Linked DNA regions of Hahella chejuensis KCTC 2396. The protein of the gene in region 1 interacts with the protein of each later gene in a pairwise test. Links are inferred from orthologs where the notes say so. Each region holds a gene or a part of one and is shown on either strand. Other genes may lie near its edges.

Region 1 (2,897 bases):
TGGAGGAGTCTCCAACTACCGCACTGCAAGTACTTGAGCTTCCCTACGCCATTGAAGAAGTTAGCAACACAAAGAAAAAGCTCTGACATAATCCTACTCCTTAGCGGCGCGTTTCTATGCGCCGCCGGCAAGCATCCCGCCAAAATTCTGCTATAACTTAAATTGGACCTTGAAAGAGGCCGAAGCGCTTCTCAGCGGGCCCGCATCCAATGCAGCCAACCTATTCACGGATATGCAAATGGCAGAATTAGAAGAGAAAATCAAAGCAGACATACTTCAGGCAATAGATTCCGATAAACTGGTGCTGCCCACCCTTCCTGAGGTCGCTCTACAGGTTCGAGAGGTGGCGGAAAGTCCTGACTCCTCCGTTCAGGACCTTGCAAAAGTCATCAGCAATGACACCGCTATGACGGCCCGCATTATACGCGTATGCAACAGCCCGCTATTACGCGGGAGCCGTGAAATATCGAACCTGACAATGGCGATTGGCCGCCTCGGCATGGCATATACCGCAAACCTCGCGACAGGGCTGGCGATGGAGCAAATGTTCCAGGCCACCTCGGAGCAGGTAGACCAACGCATGCGGGAAATCTGGCGCAACAGCACGGAAGTGGCCGGCATTTGCCACGTGCTCGCGCAGCATTACACCAAGTTGAAACCCGACCAAGCGACCCTGGCGGGGCTAGTGCATCAGATTGGCGCCCTCCCCGTATTGACGTACATAGAGCATCACGACATTCATGTCGACAACGAAACCCTCGACAAACTGATCGAAACCCTGCAGCCCACGATTGGAGAGTACATCCTCAAAAAATGGGACTTCCCCGCAGAACTCCAAATCGTGCCCACAGAGTTCAGTAACTTCCATCGGGAAGCGCCCAGCGTCGATTACGCGGACGTGGTGATGGTGGCCAAATTGCAAAGCCTGATAGGCAGCAAGCATCCTTACACAGAGATGGATTGGGGGCAGATATCGGCATTTAACCGACTCGGTCTCGATCCAGAAATAGACATGAACGAAGCAGAGGATTTAAGCGCGGAAATGGAAGCGGCGATGGCGCTACTCTCGCCTTCCTGATTCCCATAAAAACACGGCGGACCTGGGTCCGCCGGTCGGCCTCACTCGACGGAAGCTGGCGTTTTCTTTATCAGTTGCCCTTTCTCATCCAGTCGATCCTTCGGAGGTAGACGCCAGTCGATGGGTTTCTTTTGATGGGCTCGCAGATAATCGTTCGCGCTGGCGAAATGACCACACCCCATAAAACCGCGATGTGCTGATAGAGGCGACGGGTGAACACTCTCCAGCACACAATGACGCTGCCGGTCGATAAAAGCGCCTTTGCGCTGGGCGTAACTGCCCCATAGCAAAAACACCACATTCTCCCGTTCACTGTTAATAAGCTGTATCACCCTGTCAGTGAATTGCTCCCACCCTTTGCCCTGATGCGAGGCGGCCTTACTTTGCTCCACGGTCAGCACACTGTTCAACAACAAAACGCCTTGTTGCGCCCAATAAGCCAGACATCCATGCTCAGGCACGCCTAAACCGAGCTCATTGTTGATTTCCTTAAAGATATTCACCAATGATGGCGGCGGCGCAATACCCGGCAACACGGAAAAGCTAAGTCCATGCGCCTGACCCGGACCGTGATAGGGGTCTTGCCCCAGTATGACTACCGACACATTCTCAAAAGGCGTCGAGTTGAGAGCGTTGAAGCAGTTATCCAGGCTGGGATATATGACCTTGCCCTGCCCATCTTGCGCCCCAAGAAACTGCTCCAATTGCACCATGTAAGGCTTGGAGAACTCTTCTTTCAGGGCGTCCTTCCAGCGGGTGTCTGGGGCCAAAGCCCCAAACAACACCTCTGCGCAGCTTTGCATCTGCAATCTCCTTTTCTCTATCCGTTCAATGCGACAGAACGATCAGTCCGCTAACGGACGCATGTGAGGAAACAATATAACGTCTCGGATTGAGGGCGAATCGGTCAGCAGCATCACTAATCGGTCGATGCCAATTCCCTCACCCGCGGTCGGCGGCATGCCGTGCTCTAATGCAGTTATGTAATCCTCATCGAAGAACATCGCCTCATCATCACCCGCCTCTTTCTCCGCCACTTGCTTACGGAAGCGCTCAGCCTGATCTTCCGGGTCGTTCAACTCCGAGAATCCGTTGGCGATCTCTCTGCCGCCCACGAAAAACTCAAACCGGTCAGTAACGAAAGGATTATCGTCATTGCGACGCGCCAACGGCGACACTTCCGTCGGGTACTCAGTAATAAAGGTCGGCTGCATCAAGCGATGTTCAACTGTCTTTTCAAAGATTTCGATTTGAATCTTGCCCAAGCCCCAGGATGCTTTGAGAGGAATACCCAGACCAGTCGCCACCTTTTTAGCGCCGTCCATATTGTCAATATCTCCCAGCGTGAGCTCGGGGTTGAAGTGTAAAATCGACTCTACGACCGTCATGCGTATGAAAGGTTTACCGAAGTCATAGATGATTTCATCGACTACATCGCCATCCGTATTCTTGGATGTGTTGCGCACTTCCGTTGTCCCTAGCGCTTCCTGAGCCACCCAGCGCAGCATTTCCTCGGTCAGATTCATCAGGTCTTTGTAATCGGCAAACGCCTGGTAGAATTCAATCATGGTGAATTCAGGATTATGACGGGTGGACAAGCCTTCATTGCGGAAGTTGCGGTTAATTTCAAACACCCGCTCAAAACCGCCCACTACCAAACGCTTGAGATAAAGCTCCGGCGCTATACGCAGGAACATCTCAATATCCAGGGCATTGTGATAAGTCACAAAAGGACGCGCCGTGGCGCCGCCAGGAATCACCTGCAGCATCGGCGTCTCCGCCTCAATAAAGTCACGCTTGGTCAGGAAGTAACGTATGC
Region 2 (17,495 bases), 3.4 Mb from region 1 along the record:
ACCCATCGCAACCTTCTGGAGGCCGTTGCCAACGGTACTTTTCGCGAAGACTTGTTCTATCGGGTGGCTGTGGGTGTACTGCACTTGCCTCCATTGCGGGAGAGGGAAGGCGACCTCTCCCTATTGGCTGAAGCTTTGCTGGCCTCTTTCAGAGAACAAGATGTTGGTCTGGAAGATAAAAAACTTTCTGCTGAGGCAAAAAATCTTATTTTTAAGCAACCCTGGCGTGGCAATGTCCGAGAGCTTCAGTCTTCATTGCTGAGGTCTGCACTTTGGTGTCAGGGGGATACCATCAGTGCTGACGATATTCGCCAATCACTATTCCAAATGCCTGAAAAGAACACCGGGCTTCTGGATAGAGATGTGAATAAAGGTGTTGATATACAAGAGTTATGTGATGATTTGATGCGTCACTATATTCCCCTGGCGCTGGAGGCTTCCCAAGGTAAAAAAACCAAGGCGGCTCAGTTGTTGGGCATGAATAATTACCAGACACTCGAAAATAAAATGAAGAAACTAAACATGATCTAGCGTAAATGGCACGCAAATCGCTATCCCTGGAATGTGTAAGAAAAATTATCCAGGAGATGGCAATGAACGAACAAGCTTCCATTATCAAAATAGCATTACGAGTCTACCCACATATGTTAACGGGCAAAATCAAAAATCAAATCGACCAAGTCTGGACCATGTTCTGGACCGGTGGTGTATCCAACCCTATTTCCGTCATCGAGCAGATTTCTTACCTACTGTTTATCCGCAGGCTGGATGAGATTCAGCGCAATGAAGAGCGTAAAGCCCAGGCAACGGGCGAGTCATTGGAAAATCCCATTTTCTCTTCACAGGAAGCTATGCTGCGCTGGAACAACTTCAAAGATAAAGACCCGAACGAAATGTTCGATATTGTGCAGAATAAAGTCTTCCCCAAAATCAAAAATCTGCAAAGCCAGGGCAGCTTCGCCGAGCATATGAAAGATGCGATCTTCATGATCCCATCACCCAAGCTGCTCGATCAGGTCGTGCAAATGCTCGATAACATCGACATGAACGACAAAGACACCAAGGGCGATTTATACGAGTACCTGCTCAGCAAGCTGTCATCTGCTGGAGTGAACGGCCAGTTTCGCACTCCACGCCACATCATCAAAATGATGGTGGAGCTGATGAAGCCACAAATTAACGATACTATCTGTGACCCTGCCGCTGGTACCTGTGGTTTCTTGATGAGTTCAGTGGAATACATTCGTGAACACTATCAGGCCGAACTGACTAAAGCTGACAACCGCAAGCACTTCAATAACGGGCTTTTTACGGCCTATGATTTCGACCGTCATATGTTGCGGATTGGTGCGATGAATATGCTGCTGCACGGCATCGAAAACCCCGCCGTGTACTATCGTGATAGCCTGCAAGACCACAATGACGCCAACATCAGCGAAGCTTACAGTTTGATGCTGGCCAACCCGCCGTTCAAGGGGAGTGTGGATTTCGATATTGTCGCTTCTGATTTGCTGCGAGCTTTAGGTAAAAATCCAGCTGCCAAGAAAGCCAGAGTTAAAGAAGAAGAGGACGAGGATGGGAAGAAGAAAAAGAAAGGCCCAACCGAAAAATCCGAGTTGTTGTTTTTGGCATTGATTCTACGCATGCTCAAAACTGGTGGACGTGCCGCCGTGATCGTACCCGATGGCGTGCTGTTCGGCTCCACTAAAAGCCATAAAAGCATTCGCCAGAAGTTGGTGAAAGAACAAAAGCTACAAGCAGTGATTTCATTACCCTCAGGTGTATTTAAACCCTATGCCGGCGTTAGCACCGCGATTTTAATCTTCACCAAAACCAACTCCGGCGGCACCGACAAGGTCTGGTTCTACGATATGCAGGCCGATGGTTACTCGCTGGACGATAAACGCACCAAGCTGTTTAAAGATGGCGAAGAGCCTTCCCACGAGCAGAGCAATATTGCCGATATTCTCGCTCGTTATGCCTCCATTGAGGAGGAAGACTCCACCGAAGCCCATCGTAAGCGCACAGAGCAGAGTTTTATGGTGCCGCTCAAGGATATCGAAGCCAACGACTATGACCTGAGCCTCAACCGCTACAAAGAAGTGGTGTATGAAGAGGTGGAGTACGACGAGCCCAAAGTAATTTTGCAGCGCATTAAGGACCTGCAAAAGAAAATGGCGGATGGTGTGAAGGAATTGGAGGGGTTGCTGTGAGTTGGGATCGTGTTGGTTTAAGCACCGTTGCAGATGTTTTTAATGGTAAAACTCCATCCAAAGCAGAGCAGCGTGACGAAGGCTTTCCAGTCCTGAAAATTAAAGATGTTGATGAAAATTTCAAATTTAGAGGTGCATTTCAATCGTTTGTAGATGATGAATTCTACGCAAAACATAAGGCAAAAAAGATTCAGCTCCATGACAGCATGATTTTAAATGCGGCTCATAATTCAGATTATGTTGGGTCAAAACAATATTGCGCCGAAGAAGATGTTGTCGACTCTGTGGCAACGGGCGAATGGCTAGTTTGTCGTGCAAAGCAAGGTGTATTGAGTCCAAAATTTCTAAATTTTTGGCTTCGTTCAGAAGCAACTCGGTTTGAAATGAAGGGCTTGGTTAAAGGTATTCATCTTTACCCTAAAGACGTGGCCAGACTTGAAATCCCACTCCCCCCACTAGAAACCCAAAAACAAATCGCCGCCATTCTGGAAAAGGCCGATCAGCTTCGCAAAGACTGCCAGCAAATGGAGCAGGAACTGAATAACCTGGCTCAGTCAGTGTTTATGGATATGTTTGGTGATCCGGTGAGTAATCCGAAGGGGTGGAATAAAGCGAGCCTAAGAAGTATCTCCACAAAATTTAATGATGGTCCATTTGGGTCAAATTTAAAAACGTCCCACTATCGAGATTCTGGTGTGCAAGTAATACGGTTGACAAACATTGGAACAGGCTGGTTTAAAAACGACGATAGAGCATTCGTGTCAGTAGAGCACGCTGAAACACTTGAAAAGTTCCATTGCAAGCCAGGAGACATAGTAATAGCTACATTGGGTGACCCAAATCTTCGAGCATGCATTATCCCGGATGAAGTGCCTTTGGCAATTAATAAAGCGGACTGTGTCCATTGTGTACCTAACACGAAGATCGTTAGGAAAGAATATCTGGTTGAATTTCTTAACTTGCCGTCCACTCTTAGATCAATTGAAAACAAGCTACATGGTCAAACTAGAACAAGAATAAGTTCAGGTCAGTTGGCAGAAGTCGATGTTCTGATTCCGCCGCTTTCAGAACAAGATAAATTCATGAATGCCATTTGGTTGCGTGACAAAGAGCTTAAGCGTTTACAGGACCAAAATGTAGCATTCGAGGACTTGTTCAATTCGTTAATGCAAAAGGCTTTTAATGGCGAGCTCAATATCAAAAACAAGGCAGCCTAACAGGATGTAACCATGGCAAACACTCCCTCCAACTTCGACTTTTTATCCATCTGGCAGGAAGCGGGCGAGATCCAGGAACGGGCCAAAAAAGCCGAAGCCAATGTGTATAGCGATGCGCGGGTCAGTTGCTTTTATGCCCGAAATTGCGTGGAGTTGTTTGTCGAAAAGGTTTTCGATATTGATGAGCGGTTGATTCGCCCCCGCCACGATACCAGTCTAATGAGCCTTATCCACGATCGGGGTTTTAAGCAAAATCTCAAATACAGCCTGTTCCCCAAGCTCAAAGGTATTATCCAAATGGGTAATCAGGCCGTGCATGCCACCGCCCCGGCCCAGCGTGATGCTTTGCAGGCAGTAAAAGAACTACACCATATTCTCTATTGGTTCACCCGCACCTATACGCCAGGCTTGGACCGTAGCACTTTCGGTCCCTTTATGTTTGATGACGCTTTGGTGCCACAAACCGTGGCGATTGATGCCAAGTTAGCGTTAAGCACCGCCAAGCAAATAAAAGAGCTTAAAGAAAAAGTTGAGGCCCAAGACCGTGCCGTGCGGGAAGCAGAGCAAAAGCGCCTGAAAGAAAGTGCTGATCTGCGTGCGGAAAATGAGCATCTAAAACAGCAAGTGGCGCAAGCCATTCAAACGGCAGCTAGAGCTGAAGACAAACACGATTACAAAGAGGCTGAAACTCGTCACTGGTTAATTGATCCTTTACTACGGGAAGCAGGTTGGCTGCTGGATAAGGAGAAAGACCGGGAATACTCTATTAGTGACATGCCCATTTCACCTATTAACCCGCAGGGTCATGGTAAGGTGGATTATGTGCTTTGGGGAGATGACGGAATCGCGTTGGCGGTGGTGGAAGCCAAGCGTACTACCACCAGTCCAGAGCTGGGCCAAACCCAAGCCAGTCTTTATGCAGACTGCCTGGAAAAAGAATGCGGCGTTAGGCCCATTATTTTTTACTCTAACGGCTATGAAACCCGCCTGTGGGATGATGTGAACTATCCCCCGCGCACCGTGCAAGGCTTTTACAGTAAAGACGAATTGGCCCTAATGATTAAGCGCCGCAGCGAGCGCAAAGTTTTTTTTGCGACGGGTGAGCCCAGTGTGGCTGCCATCATCAATAACAAAATCACCAATCGGCATTATCAGAAGTCTGCCATTACAGCCATCCTTGAACACTTTGAAGTGAACCATGCACGTAAAGCGCTGCTGGTGATGGCCACCGGGACAGGTAAGACCCGTACAGTCATCAGCCTTGTGGACTTGCTCACCCAGCACAACTGGGTGAAAAATGTGCTGTTCCTTGCCGACCGTAATGCTTTGCTGACTCAGGCGAAAAAGAACTTTGTGAATCTTTTACCCCGTATCAGCTGCACGTTGCTGGATTCAGGTCTGAAAAAGGGCAGCGTGGATAGCCGCCTGTATTTCTCTACTTATCCCACCATGAAGAATCTGCTCGATCGCCCCGCTGAAACGCGGCCTTTTGGCGTTGGGCATTTTGACTTGATTGTGGTGGATGAAGCGCACCGTTCGGTGTATGCCAAATACCGGCAGATTTTCGAGTATTTCGATGGCTTTCTGGTGGGGCTAACCGCCACGCCCAAAGACGAGGTGGATAAAAATACCTACGATATTTTCGACCTGCAAGATGGCATGCCCACCTACGCCTACGAGGATACGAGTGCCTATGCTGAAAATTTCTTGGTGCCGCCCACCAAAATTTCCGTGGCAACCAAATTTATACGTGAAGGTGTGAAATACAAAGACTTAAGTGAAGCAGAAAAAGCCGAGTGGGAAAGCAAAGAAGAGCTGGCCGAGCGTGAGGAGGTACTGCCTTCAGAGTTGAACAATTTTTTGTTTAATGAGCACACAGCGGAGCTGATGTTCAGCCAACTATTGAGCAAAGATGAACATGGCGGTATTCACGTAGAAGGTGGAGATGTTATTGGTAAAACCATCATCTTTGCGGCCAATAATGATCATGCTGAGTTCTTGCAAAAGATGTTTGATAAGAACTACCCCAAGTGGAAAGGCAAACTCACTCAAGTTGTTACCTACAAAAACCCTTATGCTCAAGCGCTGATTGATGAGTTTTCGGCGGTAGGACCAGATGATAAGCCTTTGCCCTTCGACCCAAAGAACCCAAAAATGCGGATTGCCATATCGGTAGATATGCTCGACACCGGAATAGATGTGCCTGAGGTCGTTAACCTGGTGTTTTTTAAGGTGGTGCAATCCAAGGTGAAATTCACCCAGATGATGGGGCGTGGCACACGGCTGTGTCCTGATTTGTTTGGGCCAGGGGACGACAAAACGACGTTCAAGGTATTCGACTTTTGCCAGAACTTTGAATTCTTTGATGCCAACCCTGAGGGGGTGGTGACCGGCTTGGCCAAGCCCATCAGTCAGCAGGTGTTTGAAAAGCGCATATTGCTGGCAAAACTCGCCGAAAATGCATCTGCCAAAGCGCCAGAGAATGATACCGAAAAGGCCTATCAGGCCGAGTTGAAAACCTTGCGAGGGTACACGCTCGATATGCTGCACCATCAGGTGCAAGGGATGAATCTGGATAACTTCATTGTCCGCCCCAAACGTCAGCAAATAGAACCCTTCCTCAAGCGGGACGCCTGGGAGAATATCGACGACGCCAAACATACCGAGCTTGAGGCTCACCTGGCTCGCTTGCCAACGGAGGCTGAACCTTTTAACGGCGATGAGCAGAACAATAACCTCTCTAATCGCTTCGACAATCAGATTCTGACGATGCAGTTGAGCTTGCTGGAACGTGGTCTGGCGCCGGAACCATTGCGCATTAAAGTAATGGAGTTTGCCCAGCAGCTAGAGGCTAAGACCAGCATTCCTGCCGTTAAACAGCACCTTCAACTTATTCAGGATATTCAAACATTGGAATTCTGGGAACATGTTCAGGTTGTAACGCTCGAGGATGTTCGCCGCAAGCTGAGGAATTTGATGTTCGCGTTGAATGAGAGTGAAAAGAAAGTTGTCTACACGGACTTTGAAGATAGCGTTGTTCAGGTGCGAGATGTAACTGGAATTTATGCTATCGCGCCACTGAAGCTGACCCAATACCGTAAAAAGACCGAACTTTATATCAAAGAACACCAGGATCATCTCACGATCCAAAAACTCAAGCGCAACAAGCCCATTACCCAGAGCGATCTGGACATCTTAGAGGAGCTACTGATCACTGCCAGCGGTGTTGAAGATAGGTGGATATACCGCGAGAAAGTACTGGAGCGGAAGCCACTGGGCACTTTTATCCGTGAATTGGTTGGGTTGGATATGAACGCAGCGAAAGAGGCGTTCAGTGATTTCCTGGATGAGAGTGCGTATAACACCCAGCAGATACAGTTTGTTAACCAGGTCATTAACTACCTGATGAGTAATGGCATTCTGGAGGTGAAGCAAATATTTGAACCCCCATTTACTGATTTGCATGACGAAAGCGCCTATGGTTTTTTTGAGGAGGACAAAGTTGTGGAATTGTTTGGGCGGATAAGGGCAATACGGGCGAATGCTGATGTGGGCGATATGGCCTCATAGAGCGTGGTCTTGCTCTTAGGGACGATAAAAATATTTACCAATACATAAATATTTTTATTGTTTGCGGTCAGTGGTTTAATGATTTTTTTCTAACTATTTGATATTAATTGATTTAAATTTTTGGCATGGAGATTGATATATACCTCGTGACTTCATTTGAAAGAGGAAGCAGTCATGGGTTACGAGGTAGATTTTCTGGGTGTAGGAGATGAGTCCAAGAGCGGTGATGCTATCGCTATTCGGTTTGGAAATCTTCATGGTAGCCGTCAAGAGCAGACGGTTGTGGTCATTGATGGTGGCTTTAAAGACACCGGTACGGCGTTAGTTGAACATATCAAGAACCACTTTGGCACGCACGAGGTGGATATAGTTATCAATACACATCCAGACCAGGATCACATTAACGGCCTGGAAATAGTTTTAAATGAACTGGATGTTAAAGAGCTTTGGATTCATAAACCTTGGGAGCACAACCAAGGGTTAGCTGAAAAATTCAAGGATGGCCGGGTGAGCGACAATAGTATTGGCGAGCGCTTAAAGCAGAACCTCGAAAGAGCTTGGTCGCTGGTTAAATTGGCCGAGGCGAAGGGCATCATTGTGCGAGAACCATTCACAGGCCAATTGGATGCGAGCGGTACGCTAAAGATTCTTGGACCCTCGACTGAATATTATGAGTCCCTGATACCCGATTTTGAGGGAATGCCCGAACAGGCTTCTCTGGCTGATGTTATGGAAGGATTCTTTGATAAAGCTGCAACTGCTATTCGGCGCTTCTTCTCTACTTGGGGAGAAGACCAGATTGACGATGACGGTAAGACTTCTGCCAAAAATAATTCTAGCGCCATTACGCAGTTGATTGTCGATGGCAGGCGGCTGCTATTTACAGGTGATGCCGGGATAGAAGCGCTTGAGCATGCTGCTGATCAAATTGATTTGTGTTTAAGCGGTGCGGAATTGCGGTTCATGCAGATTCCGCATCATGGCAGTAGAAGGAATATCGGAAAAACCGTTTTAAATCGTTTGATCGGATACCCCGTTTCTCAGGGGGAAATTCGCGGCATCACAGCAATAGCATCGACAGCAAAGGCTAGTGAACCCAAACACCCGCGAAAAGCCGTGCTGAACGCCTTTACCCATCGAGGAGTAAAAGCTATAGCAACGCGCGGAAGTGGCATTTGTCATCATTATGAAGCCCCAGGCAGGGAGGGGTGGAGTAGTCTCGAGGCGGAGCCCTATCATTTCGACTACGAAGATGAGGAGGCCTGAAAATGACAAGCATTTCGTTAAAGGCCCAGAACATTGTTCCGCTCTCGTTGCTGGTTGCTGTTCAGTTGTTAGCTGTTTATAGCCTTAATTACCCAGTCCTTGATTTGAACCTGTTGGATTTTCTTAAGGAAACTAGCGGTGTCATGCTGGTTATTGGAGTGCTGGCGGGATGGTTGAGCTATCTGCTTCCGGCAGACCTTAAGAATTCATTAGTCTTTCTCCGCTGGAAAAATGTGCTTCCGGGGCATCGATTTATTCAGTTGTGTGAAGATGACGCCAGGATTGATGTGGAGAAACTCAAGGCAAGAGTACCTAGCTTTGAAGAGCTTCGGTCTGACCATGATGCACAGAATAGCTATTGGTATCGCGAATTTTATCGGCCACTAGCAAACCAGAGCGAGGTTGCATCGGTACACAAGGCATATCTGCTTTATCGGGATGCAGCTGCAGTTTCTCTGATTATGGTTGCACTATTCTCAACAGCGAAGTTGGTGTTAGAGCCGAAATTATCAGATATAGCTTTTTATTCTATCTGGATATTTTGTTGTACGGCTTTGGGTTGTGTTGTAGCTGGAAGCAATGCAGGTCGTAGGCTGGTGACAACTGGTGTAGCAATAAATTTGTGTAAACAACAATAAGGATAACAGTTGGGCTAATGGGAGAGAGGGGCAAAGTCAGCATGAAAAAGTCTGCAACCAACAACGTATTTAGCTCTTATGAGTTAGAAGTGCGTAAAAAGTTAAAAGGGTCCGACACTCCATATCTAGGCCTGATTGACGGTTTGATATCTCAAAACACTCAAAAATTTGTTGAAAATGCGCTTGTTAAGGCTGGTGGTAATCTAAAAAATTTTGAGAAAGGTTTGAATATAGCTCCTGCGCTATTTGTGAGTTATCTAAGTCATTCCCTTCGCAATCATTTAGGCGCGGATACCTCTGCAATTTGGGGTTGTATCAATTTGGCCATGGGGAGGAAGGCGGAAGCAAGCCAAACCAATGAAGAGCGCCGGTGTTTATGGCTAGCGTTTCGAAAGGCATGTAAAAAGCTTGAGCTGCCCGTTTCAAATCGCCTGTTTGGTCCTCGGTATATGGTTGATGCTTATTTGGAGCAGGCTGGAGTTCCAGAGGCAAGCCTACCTGACCTCATGGGCCAATTGGAGCGGTACGCAAGGCGCTATGGCTTGCCTGAGCAAGATGATATCACAGCGCAGCTAACCTGGTATGAGAGTTTCAAGAAGGCGTTAAAGTCATCATTTGGTAAACAGAATGTCAGAGCATTGCTAAATGACAGCCAAGGATATTACTTACGGCGGTACTTGGACGAAGCATACACGAGCGAAGAGACTTCCGAGGATACATTATCTGTCGCCATTTTCCCTCAGTTGATGTTGGATGGTGATGAGATCTATATAAAATTGCCAAAACTTGAGGATGGAGTCGCTTGGGAAATTGAGATGGACGGTAACCGGGAAGTGATCCTGGTTAAAGACAAAGAACAACGATACTACTTGGAAAGCTTGGCGACCAAGAACATCAAGGTGACTTACGAAAGTGGCCCTCCTTTTGAATTTCAGCTATGGCACTCCGATAGAGATAATCAATTTGCTATTTTTGATGCAGACACAGGCGCGCTGGTAGGTAGCCATTGTTTAAGTGAAGATGGAGCCGTATTTTCGCCTGGACAATACATAATGCTGTCCCGATTTGACATCAATGATACTTGGATCACTCTAGATCAGACCTACCAACAAGGCTTTTTCCTTGGCTTCTTTGAGCTCGTGTCTGGAGACAATAGGGGGATCAAGCGTGGGCCGGTTACCTTTCTGATCCATACCCATGACGAGGCAAGCATTTTATTTGAGGGTGACATAGTCGTACCGCACTCAGGGAAAAGCTTTTACTGCTCAGATGGCCTCTGTGTAAACATAAAAATCCCAGGTGAATGGGAACCTCGTGTTAGTAGTTACGAACTGGAACTCTATACAAGTGACGGTGAAGCCTCCCACAGGCACACGCTGAGCATCGAAAATTGCTCAGCATCCGTAAACCTAGATTATTGTAGTTTGGATTGGTGTGCGGGTTTTAAACGCGTTATTGCGGTTGTTCGGAGGCACGGTGAAAAGCGGGTTTTGGCCAGACAAAGTGCATTGGTGTGGTGTGGCCTTAAGCAGTACAACAGTGGATTTAGGCTGGATATTAAAGAGCTGCCTACCGATAATTCAATTGATGTGGACTCTTCCAATAACATCAGAATTGATACAGATTCAAAGTCACTTGTCGTCATCGATCCAGACCTACCCTTTGTCGAAGTATGTTTCAATATAACAAATCGTCAGAAGACAACTATTAAGTTTGCTCTTCCTGGTACCTTTATATACATCAGCGATTTGAAGGATGGGTTTCGACAGGAGCAATTGCTACCATTGGGGAGCACATTATCCTGCAGCTACGATGACACCCGCCGTATAAGGATCTTTTCTACTGATGAATGTCAGGTAAAGCTCGGATCTCATATCCTGCACCACCGTTTTGATAAAAAACGGTGGTTTAAAACAAGTTTGACAGCGCTTTTGGATAAAGTCGATCGTGATCAAAATGCCTTAACATTATGGTGCTCGGGATATCCAACCCTTCTTCTGAAAATAGTATCCCCTCTCTATGTAGAAGATTGGAATATAAAATCTAGCACGAGAAATCTCGAAATATCATTTTGTACACCAGCAGGATTTTCGCAGGTTGATATTCACGCAACCAACTTAATGAGTCGATCAGAGCAGTTTGTCTCTCTTAATGTGCATGATACTTCAACAAGCCAATATGGGCAGTTTGGTGGGATGCTGATACATCAGGATGCAGACACGAAGAATCAGATGATAAGTTTGGATATTGAAAATGTACCTGATGGGCTTTGGCTATTGGAGTTTAGTGGTTCGATCGAAGGTAAATGGGGGCGATTCACCAACCAACGGCATGATCATCTAGGTGCTGGTGTAATAATAGAAAGAGGGCACATCGTTCCATTTACCAACAACTACTTTACATCGCTACAGACTCAGTCCAGCAACGACAAGCAACAGCTTTTTGAACTTACGAACAGGATTCTGAAAAAATGCTTTGAACTGAATTCCTGGCAATCGATGCATTGGATCAAAGATATCTGGGCTTTCTTACTTAATGACCCAGATATCATCAATCCAGATCAATTAAGTCGAGTATTAAGCATTTCACATTACCGGGCGAGAGAAGAGGATTCCCCAAGTTGGGTACCGCAAGTGCATATAGGGGGGTTTAATCCAGATATCTATTGCGGGCCATCAAAAAGCTATAAGCGAATAGACGCACAAAATAGCGTCCGTTTAAAAAGTATGAAAGTGATTGGGGAAGCCGGTAATTCTCTGGTCAACACCCTGAGGACAGAGCTCCTGGATGTAGCTTTAGTAGCAGCCTTTGAAAATCGTGGCGCTATCGTTACAGAGCGAGCTTCCCCGAGGAACCTGTCGATTCAGATTGTGCAAGCAATGCTACCCAGCCTTTTCAGTGAGAGCCAATTTAAATCACTTGTAGCAGGTGATTTGATACCGGCTCTGGGTGATATGTTGGGTGGTCGCCATCTGGCCTACTGTCAATATGAGTTTTTAATGAAATCCAGATCATCGCAAGTGGGCAATGAGTTCAATCGTCCTACCCTCAACAGCTTGTTATTTAGATTTATCCGTGAGCATGAAAATAACGTTCCTGTGCTAATCCCTGAGGACTATTTCGAGTATGAGAACGAACGGAATTTGCTAATAGCCGCATGCAGTTTTAGTTCTCTATTTGCAAAGCAATGTAGGTCTGTCTTTTGGGAAAGTCGTTCCCTGAATGAGTTCTGCGCAGAGTTGACACAATACTTAGTTGATGGCGCCAAGCTAGAGAATATTCTTAGCTACTACCTAGGCGTTTCTGGAAACCTATTTCATTACTTCTTACTGTTGTGGGATGTTTACTTTATTTCTCGCCAGCAAGCCAGCGTAACTATGGAAGGTATTTAAATGAGCGAAGCAAATCCGTTAGTACTCAAGAACAACCTGGAAGAGACGTTGCGTAGATATATTTCCACTACCGTACCAATACATTCCAGATACCCCGAATTATCGAATACATTTTGGGCAGCCTTAAAACAAGAGACCCTAGTTAAGGGCCCATATATTGAATCCGTACCAGACTTTGAAAAAGGCCGTCCGCTAAGGGATTTACTCGTTAAGCATGGAGGCTTTATGCATGATGGGTTGGAGGCCTTGGGGAAAGACATCCTAGATAGGAAATTACACCTCCATCAGGATAAAGCACTAACCAAGTCATGTTCAGAAGGCGAGAACCTCGTAGTCGCAACGGGAACCGGGTCAGGTAAAACTGAAACATTCCTGTATCCAATTGCCGATACCCTGCTAAACGACCCGGAATTCGATGAACCGGGTGTTAGAATCTTACTCGTTTATCCTATGAACGCCCTGGCAAATGATCAGTTGAACTTTCGAATTGCACCACTATTTGGCAAAACTCTTAGAAAACACGGAATCACGTTTGGTCGATTCACCGGACAAACCCGAAAGCATGTCTCACGATCAGAAGTAATTCAGGGAATGCTGGAAAACGTAAAGCTGGATGAGGAGTTTGACGGAAATATACCTGATAATTGGTTGGTCACCCGTGAAGAAATGTTGGAGAACCCTCCGAAGATTTTAGTGACAAACTATGCCATGTTGGAGCATCTATTGTTATTGCCCACAAACGCTCCTTTGTTTAGCGATTGTAAACTTAAAGCAATTGTATTGGATGAGGTTCATACCTATTCCGGAGCGCAAGCGACGGAAGTTGCACTTTTATTGCGGAAGCTTAAGACCAGGCTGGGGCTGGAAACACCTGTTCAGTACTTTGCTACCAGTGCCAGCTTGGGGGACTCACCTGAATCAGAGGGGAATCTGAAAGAGTTTGCCGCTCGCTTGTTTGGTGAGGCTCGACCAGAGATTATTCGGGGCAAGCGTGAGACGCATCGAGATCTACAACGCCAGTCATCAAATAAGTTTAGCCTGGATGCGGATGCTTGGATAAAAGTGGGATTAGGGTTTAAACAATTTCTATATGAGAACAAAGCCAATGACGATCAAAATGGATTTAATTTTGTAGGCTGCCTAGAGGACGCTGGGCTTGATATTACCGATTTAATCCCAAGAGAACTCTTGGATAAGATTGAAAAAGCAGATGGAAATACAGAGCTGGAGCATGCACTGTTTACTGCGTTCGCCAGTAATGACGAAATACAAATGACTGCTGATGTGTTGCAGGGGGGCGTTATCGACTTTGGTGAGCTAGCAGAATCAGTATTTGGACCTTCGAATCTGAATATTGGAAATGCCTTAACCGGTTTGGTCCAAGTGGGAATGTATGCCAAGTCACCCGTCGATAATTTTCCATTGTTACCCTGTAAGCACCATATTATTGCCTCGGCAATCGAAGGCTCCTGCGTAACATTGGCAAGTAATGCAGAAGGGTTTGGTTATCTCGCCTTAAGAGCACACCATCAAACAGATCAGCATATTTATTATCCCTTGCTCACCTGTCGACAGTGTGGGCAGCCCTATATTGAGGGATATCACTACAATTCGAAACTACACAATCGCTACCCAAGCGCGTCTGCTACTGCCCATAGGCGAATTTTTTGGTTAGGGGAACCGAGTTCGAATGCAATTTTTGATGAAGATGACGAAGCAGAGCAATCAGCAGAGCAACAATGGCGGTCGCTGCATATTGATCCGTTAACCGGCAATATTCTGAACGAAGGTGGAGTAAGACTTTTCGAACTCAAAACCGAAGAGGATGAGTTTGACCGCACTCATTATCTCACTCACTGTGCAGCCTGCAATGCCACAGCCTCAGGATCTAATGCTGAGATCATCAGTCGGTTTTACCCTGGTAATGAAGCTCTATCCAGTGTGATAACGCAATGTGTGCTTGAAGCATTGCCACCGCAGTCACTTAACCAGCGACCTGCTGCTGGCAGGAAACTATTAACATTTTCAGATAACCGTCAGGATGCAGCATTCTTTGCACCCTATTTTGAACGAACCGCTAATGATTTCGCTCATAGGTCCGCTATTGTAGAGGCCCTACGAGCGGACAGTGCTCCTGTTCCCTTGGATACTTTGGCAAATAAGGTTAGAGCCTTATGGGATAAGCGTAATTGCTTTGCCTATCCGGATGCTAATGGTGACTTACGAGATTATTTTGATGATGTAAAGGACATCTTGACTGGTAAGTTGGGGGCTGAGTTCTGCACCCCTCCGGGGCGCAGGGTATCTTTGGAGTCTCTGGGGTTAGTAGAAATTTCATATAAAGATGAGAAGTTGGATCGGGTAATTCGTGGTCTGCTGAAAGAGTTCGATGGTATTTCCAAGGAAGATATACGCAGCCTGTGTTTAATTTTTCTTGAGCATATCCGACGTAGTAAGGCGATCACCAATATGCCAAATAACCCAGATATGAACAGTGCTGCGATTTGGGGGGAGCGATATACAGGCATAAAGTTGTTTGAGTATGAGAAGTCTGGTTCAGAGGTCACTCATTCTTGGACGACCCAATTGGGGAGTACTAGGAACAACCGACGTACTTGGTACTTGACCAAGCAGTTAGGCTGGACCAAAGAACGTAGTCAGGCGTTTTTGAAATCAATGTGGATGCTACTAACCAAATCAAAGGTGTTGGTGAGTAGTGGAGCTGGCAAGGCCCTGGATGCTTCTCTGATTCTGCTTTCAGATGGTGGCAAAAAGTCCTTGTTCAAATGCAACTCCTGCGGACTCAGACAGCGCCATGTGGTGAACGGCAAGTGTACATCATTTGGGTGCACAGGAGAGGTTGAGGTCTGCAATCCAAAAGAGTTCAGTTCTGAACGTAACCACTACATTCATTCCTACACTGAAATACAGTCTCAGGTGGTCAGGAGCAGAGAGCACACAGCATCGCTCTCGACAGAACTGAGAGAATTCATTGAATCTGAGTTTTTCGATTCAAAAATAAATGTGCTTAGCTGTACGACCACCATGGAAGTCGGTGTGGATTTGGGAGATCTTGAAGCGGTTGTGAATCTGAATGTGCCACCAGGTATTGCCAATTATCAGCAACGCACCGGGCGGGCCGGACGTCGGGCGCAAGCAGCACCTTTTTGTGTAACGGTTGCCAGAAACTCCAATTATGATCGTGTGGTGTTCGCGAACTTTAGGGAATACCTGGAAAGGTCTCCAGCTGATCCTTCCGTATGTCTATCAAATAAGACAATCTTTCAGCGCCATCAAATCTCCGTATTGCTATCAAGGTTTTTCCAGACCAATGTAGCACAAGATCGGCTGAAGGCACCTGTGCTTGCTGATCTGTTTGGCTCAGCAATCATTGACGGCTTTAGCCAGGAGTTTCGCAAAGTATTGCAGGCTTGGTTGGAAACTGATGATGGTAAAGCTGCCTTGAATGAAGCCAATTCGCTAATAAATACACTACCTAAAAACGAGGCTGGGATCTTAAAGCCTCAATTGCAACGTATCCAAGAAGTATTTGTTGATGAGATGGAGAAATTCGCGTGGCTTTGCGAAACCCGCTGCAGTAGGTACCAACAAAAGATGGAGCAAGCAAGACAGAAAATCGCAGGCGGAGATGATAATGCTAGTAAAGAGTTTTCCCGATGGAAACAGCAGCGAGATAGCTATTTGGGCCAATACTTAGTTTCCAAACTATCTGAAAATGGACTGATTCCTACATACAGCTTTCCGATTCACTCACTTTCATTAGAGGTAACCCAGGCTAGAAGAGAATATAAGCATGAATATATAAAATCGGATATAGAGCTTGTGCGTGATGCTTCATTAGGCATATCCGAGTATGCACCAGGTTCTGACGTCATAGCTAATGGCAGGATCTGGCGCAGTGCTGGTTTGGCTTACTCACCCAGGGCATTTATGCCAACCCGAGTGGTATCAATCTGTTCCGACTGTAATCATGCAAATGTTGCTGAATGCTTCGAGGATCGGCTAACAGAGTGTGAGAATTGCCAGCATGTGTTAAATGACCAACCAATCTCTTTCCTACAACCCAAAGGTTTCGTCACCGCACTAAAGGAATCTCGAGGAAAAGATCCCACTACGTCGCGTAAAAGATCCGTTCCCGCAGATGAAGCAAAGTTAATAGTTGTACCGCCGTTTGAAAGCTACATAGATACTGATCACTCTTTAGTCAAAAAGACGTTTATGTCTGCATACTCAGATTGTGGATTAGATGGGAAGCTATTCGTTCTTAACAGGGGCATGAGAAAGCTCGGTTATTGGCGTTGTAGCTACTGCAACTTTATGACGCCTGCAGATTCATTAGTAAGTCCAAGATCACATGAGGTGCCTCAAACTGGGAAACGGTGCAATAGTACTGCGCGTTTAGAAAGAATCTCTCTGGCTCACGAATACCACACAGATGTGGTGATTTACCGACTTAATCAGCCTGTCCAGATTCCTTTGAGTATTTTAGCAACTGAGGAAGGGGTCGAGCTGAAATCTGGTATCGCGGTTACGCTATCGGAAGCAATGCGGCTGGCGATTGTGGACACACTAAATATACCCGTATCTGAAGTACGTGGTCTCCATCGATTTGAAAATGGTTGCTTAACATTGATTGCTTACGATGGAGTTCCTGGTGGCGCTGGATATGTGAAGCGACTTTTCGACTCTATAGGTTTTTCAGGCTTGTTAAAAAGCATGTTAGAAAGACTACGATGCTCTGCTGCATGCGAATCGGGGTGTGTTAACTGCATCTGCGACTACTCTAATCAGAAGCATTGGGATGCCTTTAGAAGACGGGAAGCTATAGATTATTTAGAGGAACTTTTAGCAGATGTGACCATAAAACACCCTGTGCAGAAGCTGGGCGCGGTGTTGGATTCGAATGCGAGTCTAGCAGCACTAGTTGACAGCTGGCAGGGATATAATGAGGTGACGCTAATATTGCCTCATCTAGTCGATGATGAATACAGCCAAGTCTCACAAATTTCATGGATTATTAATCTATTAAGTACGACAAAGATTAAACTACTATTGCTAAATCCATTGCCTGAGAGATTTGAGAACACTTCGACATCACTTAGGCGAGCAATAGAGGTACTGTTGCCATATATTAAAGACGGTGCTTTATCGGTTTCATATTTATCAACAAGTCTTAAC

Evidence for each region.
Region 2: the proteins of ung (region 1) and HCH_RS22590 interact in binary tests that used the Escherichia coli proteins (3 or more experiments, as listed by UniProt). The link is inferred for Hahella chejuensis KCTC 2396 from one-to-one orthologs.

The regions. Positions count from the first base shown.
Region 1 is NC_007645.1:1,809,166-1,812,062, reverse strand. It holds ung (uracil-DNA glycosylase), read right to left. Parts: upstream 1,882-2,897; coding sequence 1,120-1,881; downstream 1-1,119. Other genes in the region: lysS (lysine--tRNA ligase), read right to left, coding at 1,924-2,897; HCH_RS08090 (HDOD domain-containing protein), read left to right, coding at 239-1,078; HCH_RS08095 (YgfZ/GcvT domain-containing protein), read left to right, coding at 1-86. UniProt on the Escherichia coli protein: Excises uracil residues from the DNA which can arise as a result of misincorporation of dUMP residues by DNA polymerase or due to deamination of cytosine.
Region 2 is NC_007645.1:5,168,332-5,185,826, reverse strand. Bases 55-2,903 are described here. They hold HCH_RS22590 (type I restriction-modification system subunit M), read left to right. Parts: upstream 55-593; coding sequence 594-2,213; downstream 2,214-2,903. Other genes in these bases: HCH_RS32670 (restriction endonuclease subunit S), read left to right, coding at 2,210-2,903; HCH_RS22595 (sigma-54 interaction domain-containing protein), read left to right, coding at 55-531. Also shown: more of HCH_RS22595, read left to right, coding at 1-54; more of HCH_RS32670, read left to right, coding at 2,904-3,430; HCH_RS22580 (DEAD/DEAH box helicase family protein), read left to right, coding at 3,443-7,000; HCH_RS22575 (ComEC/Rec2 family competence protein), read left to right, coding at 7,175-8,266; HCH_RS22570 (hypothetical protein), read left to right, coding at 8,269-8,904; HCH_RS22565 (hypothetical protein), read left to right, coding at 8,946-12,296; HCH_RS22560 (DEAD/DEAH box helicase), read left to right, coding at 12,297-17,495. UniProt on the Escherichia coli protein: The subtype gamma methyltransferase (M) subunit of a type I restriction enzyme. The M and S subunits together form a methyltransferase (MTase) that methylates A-2 on the top and A-3 on the bottom strand of the sequence 5'-AACN(6)GTGC-3'.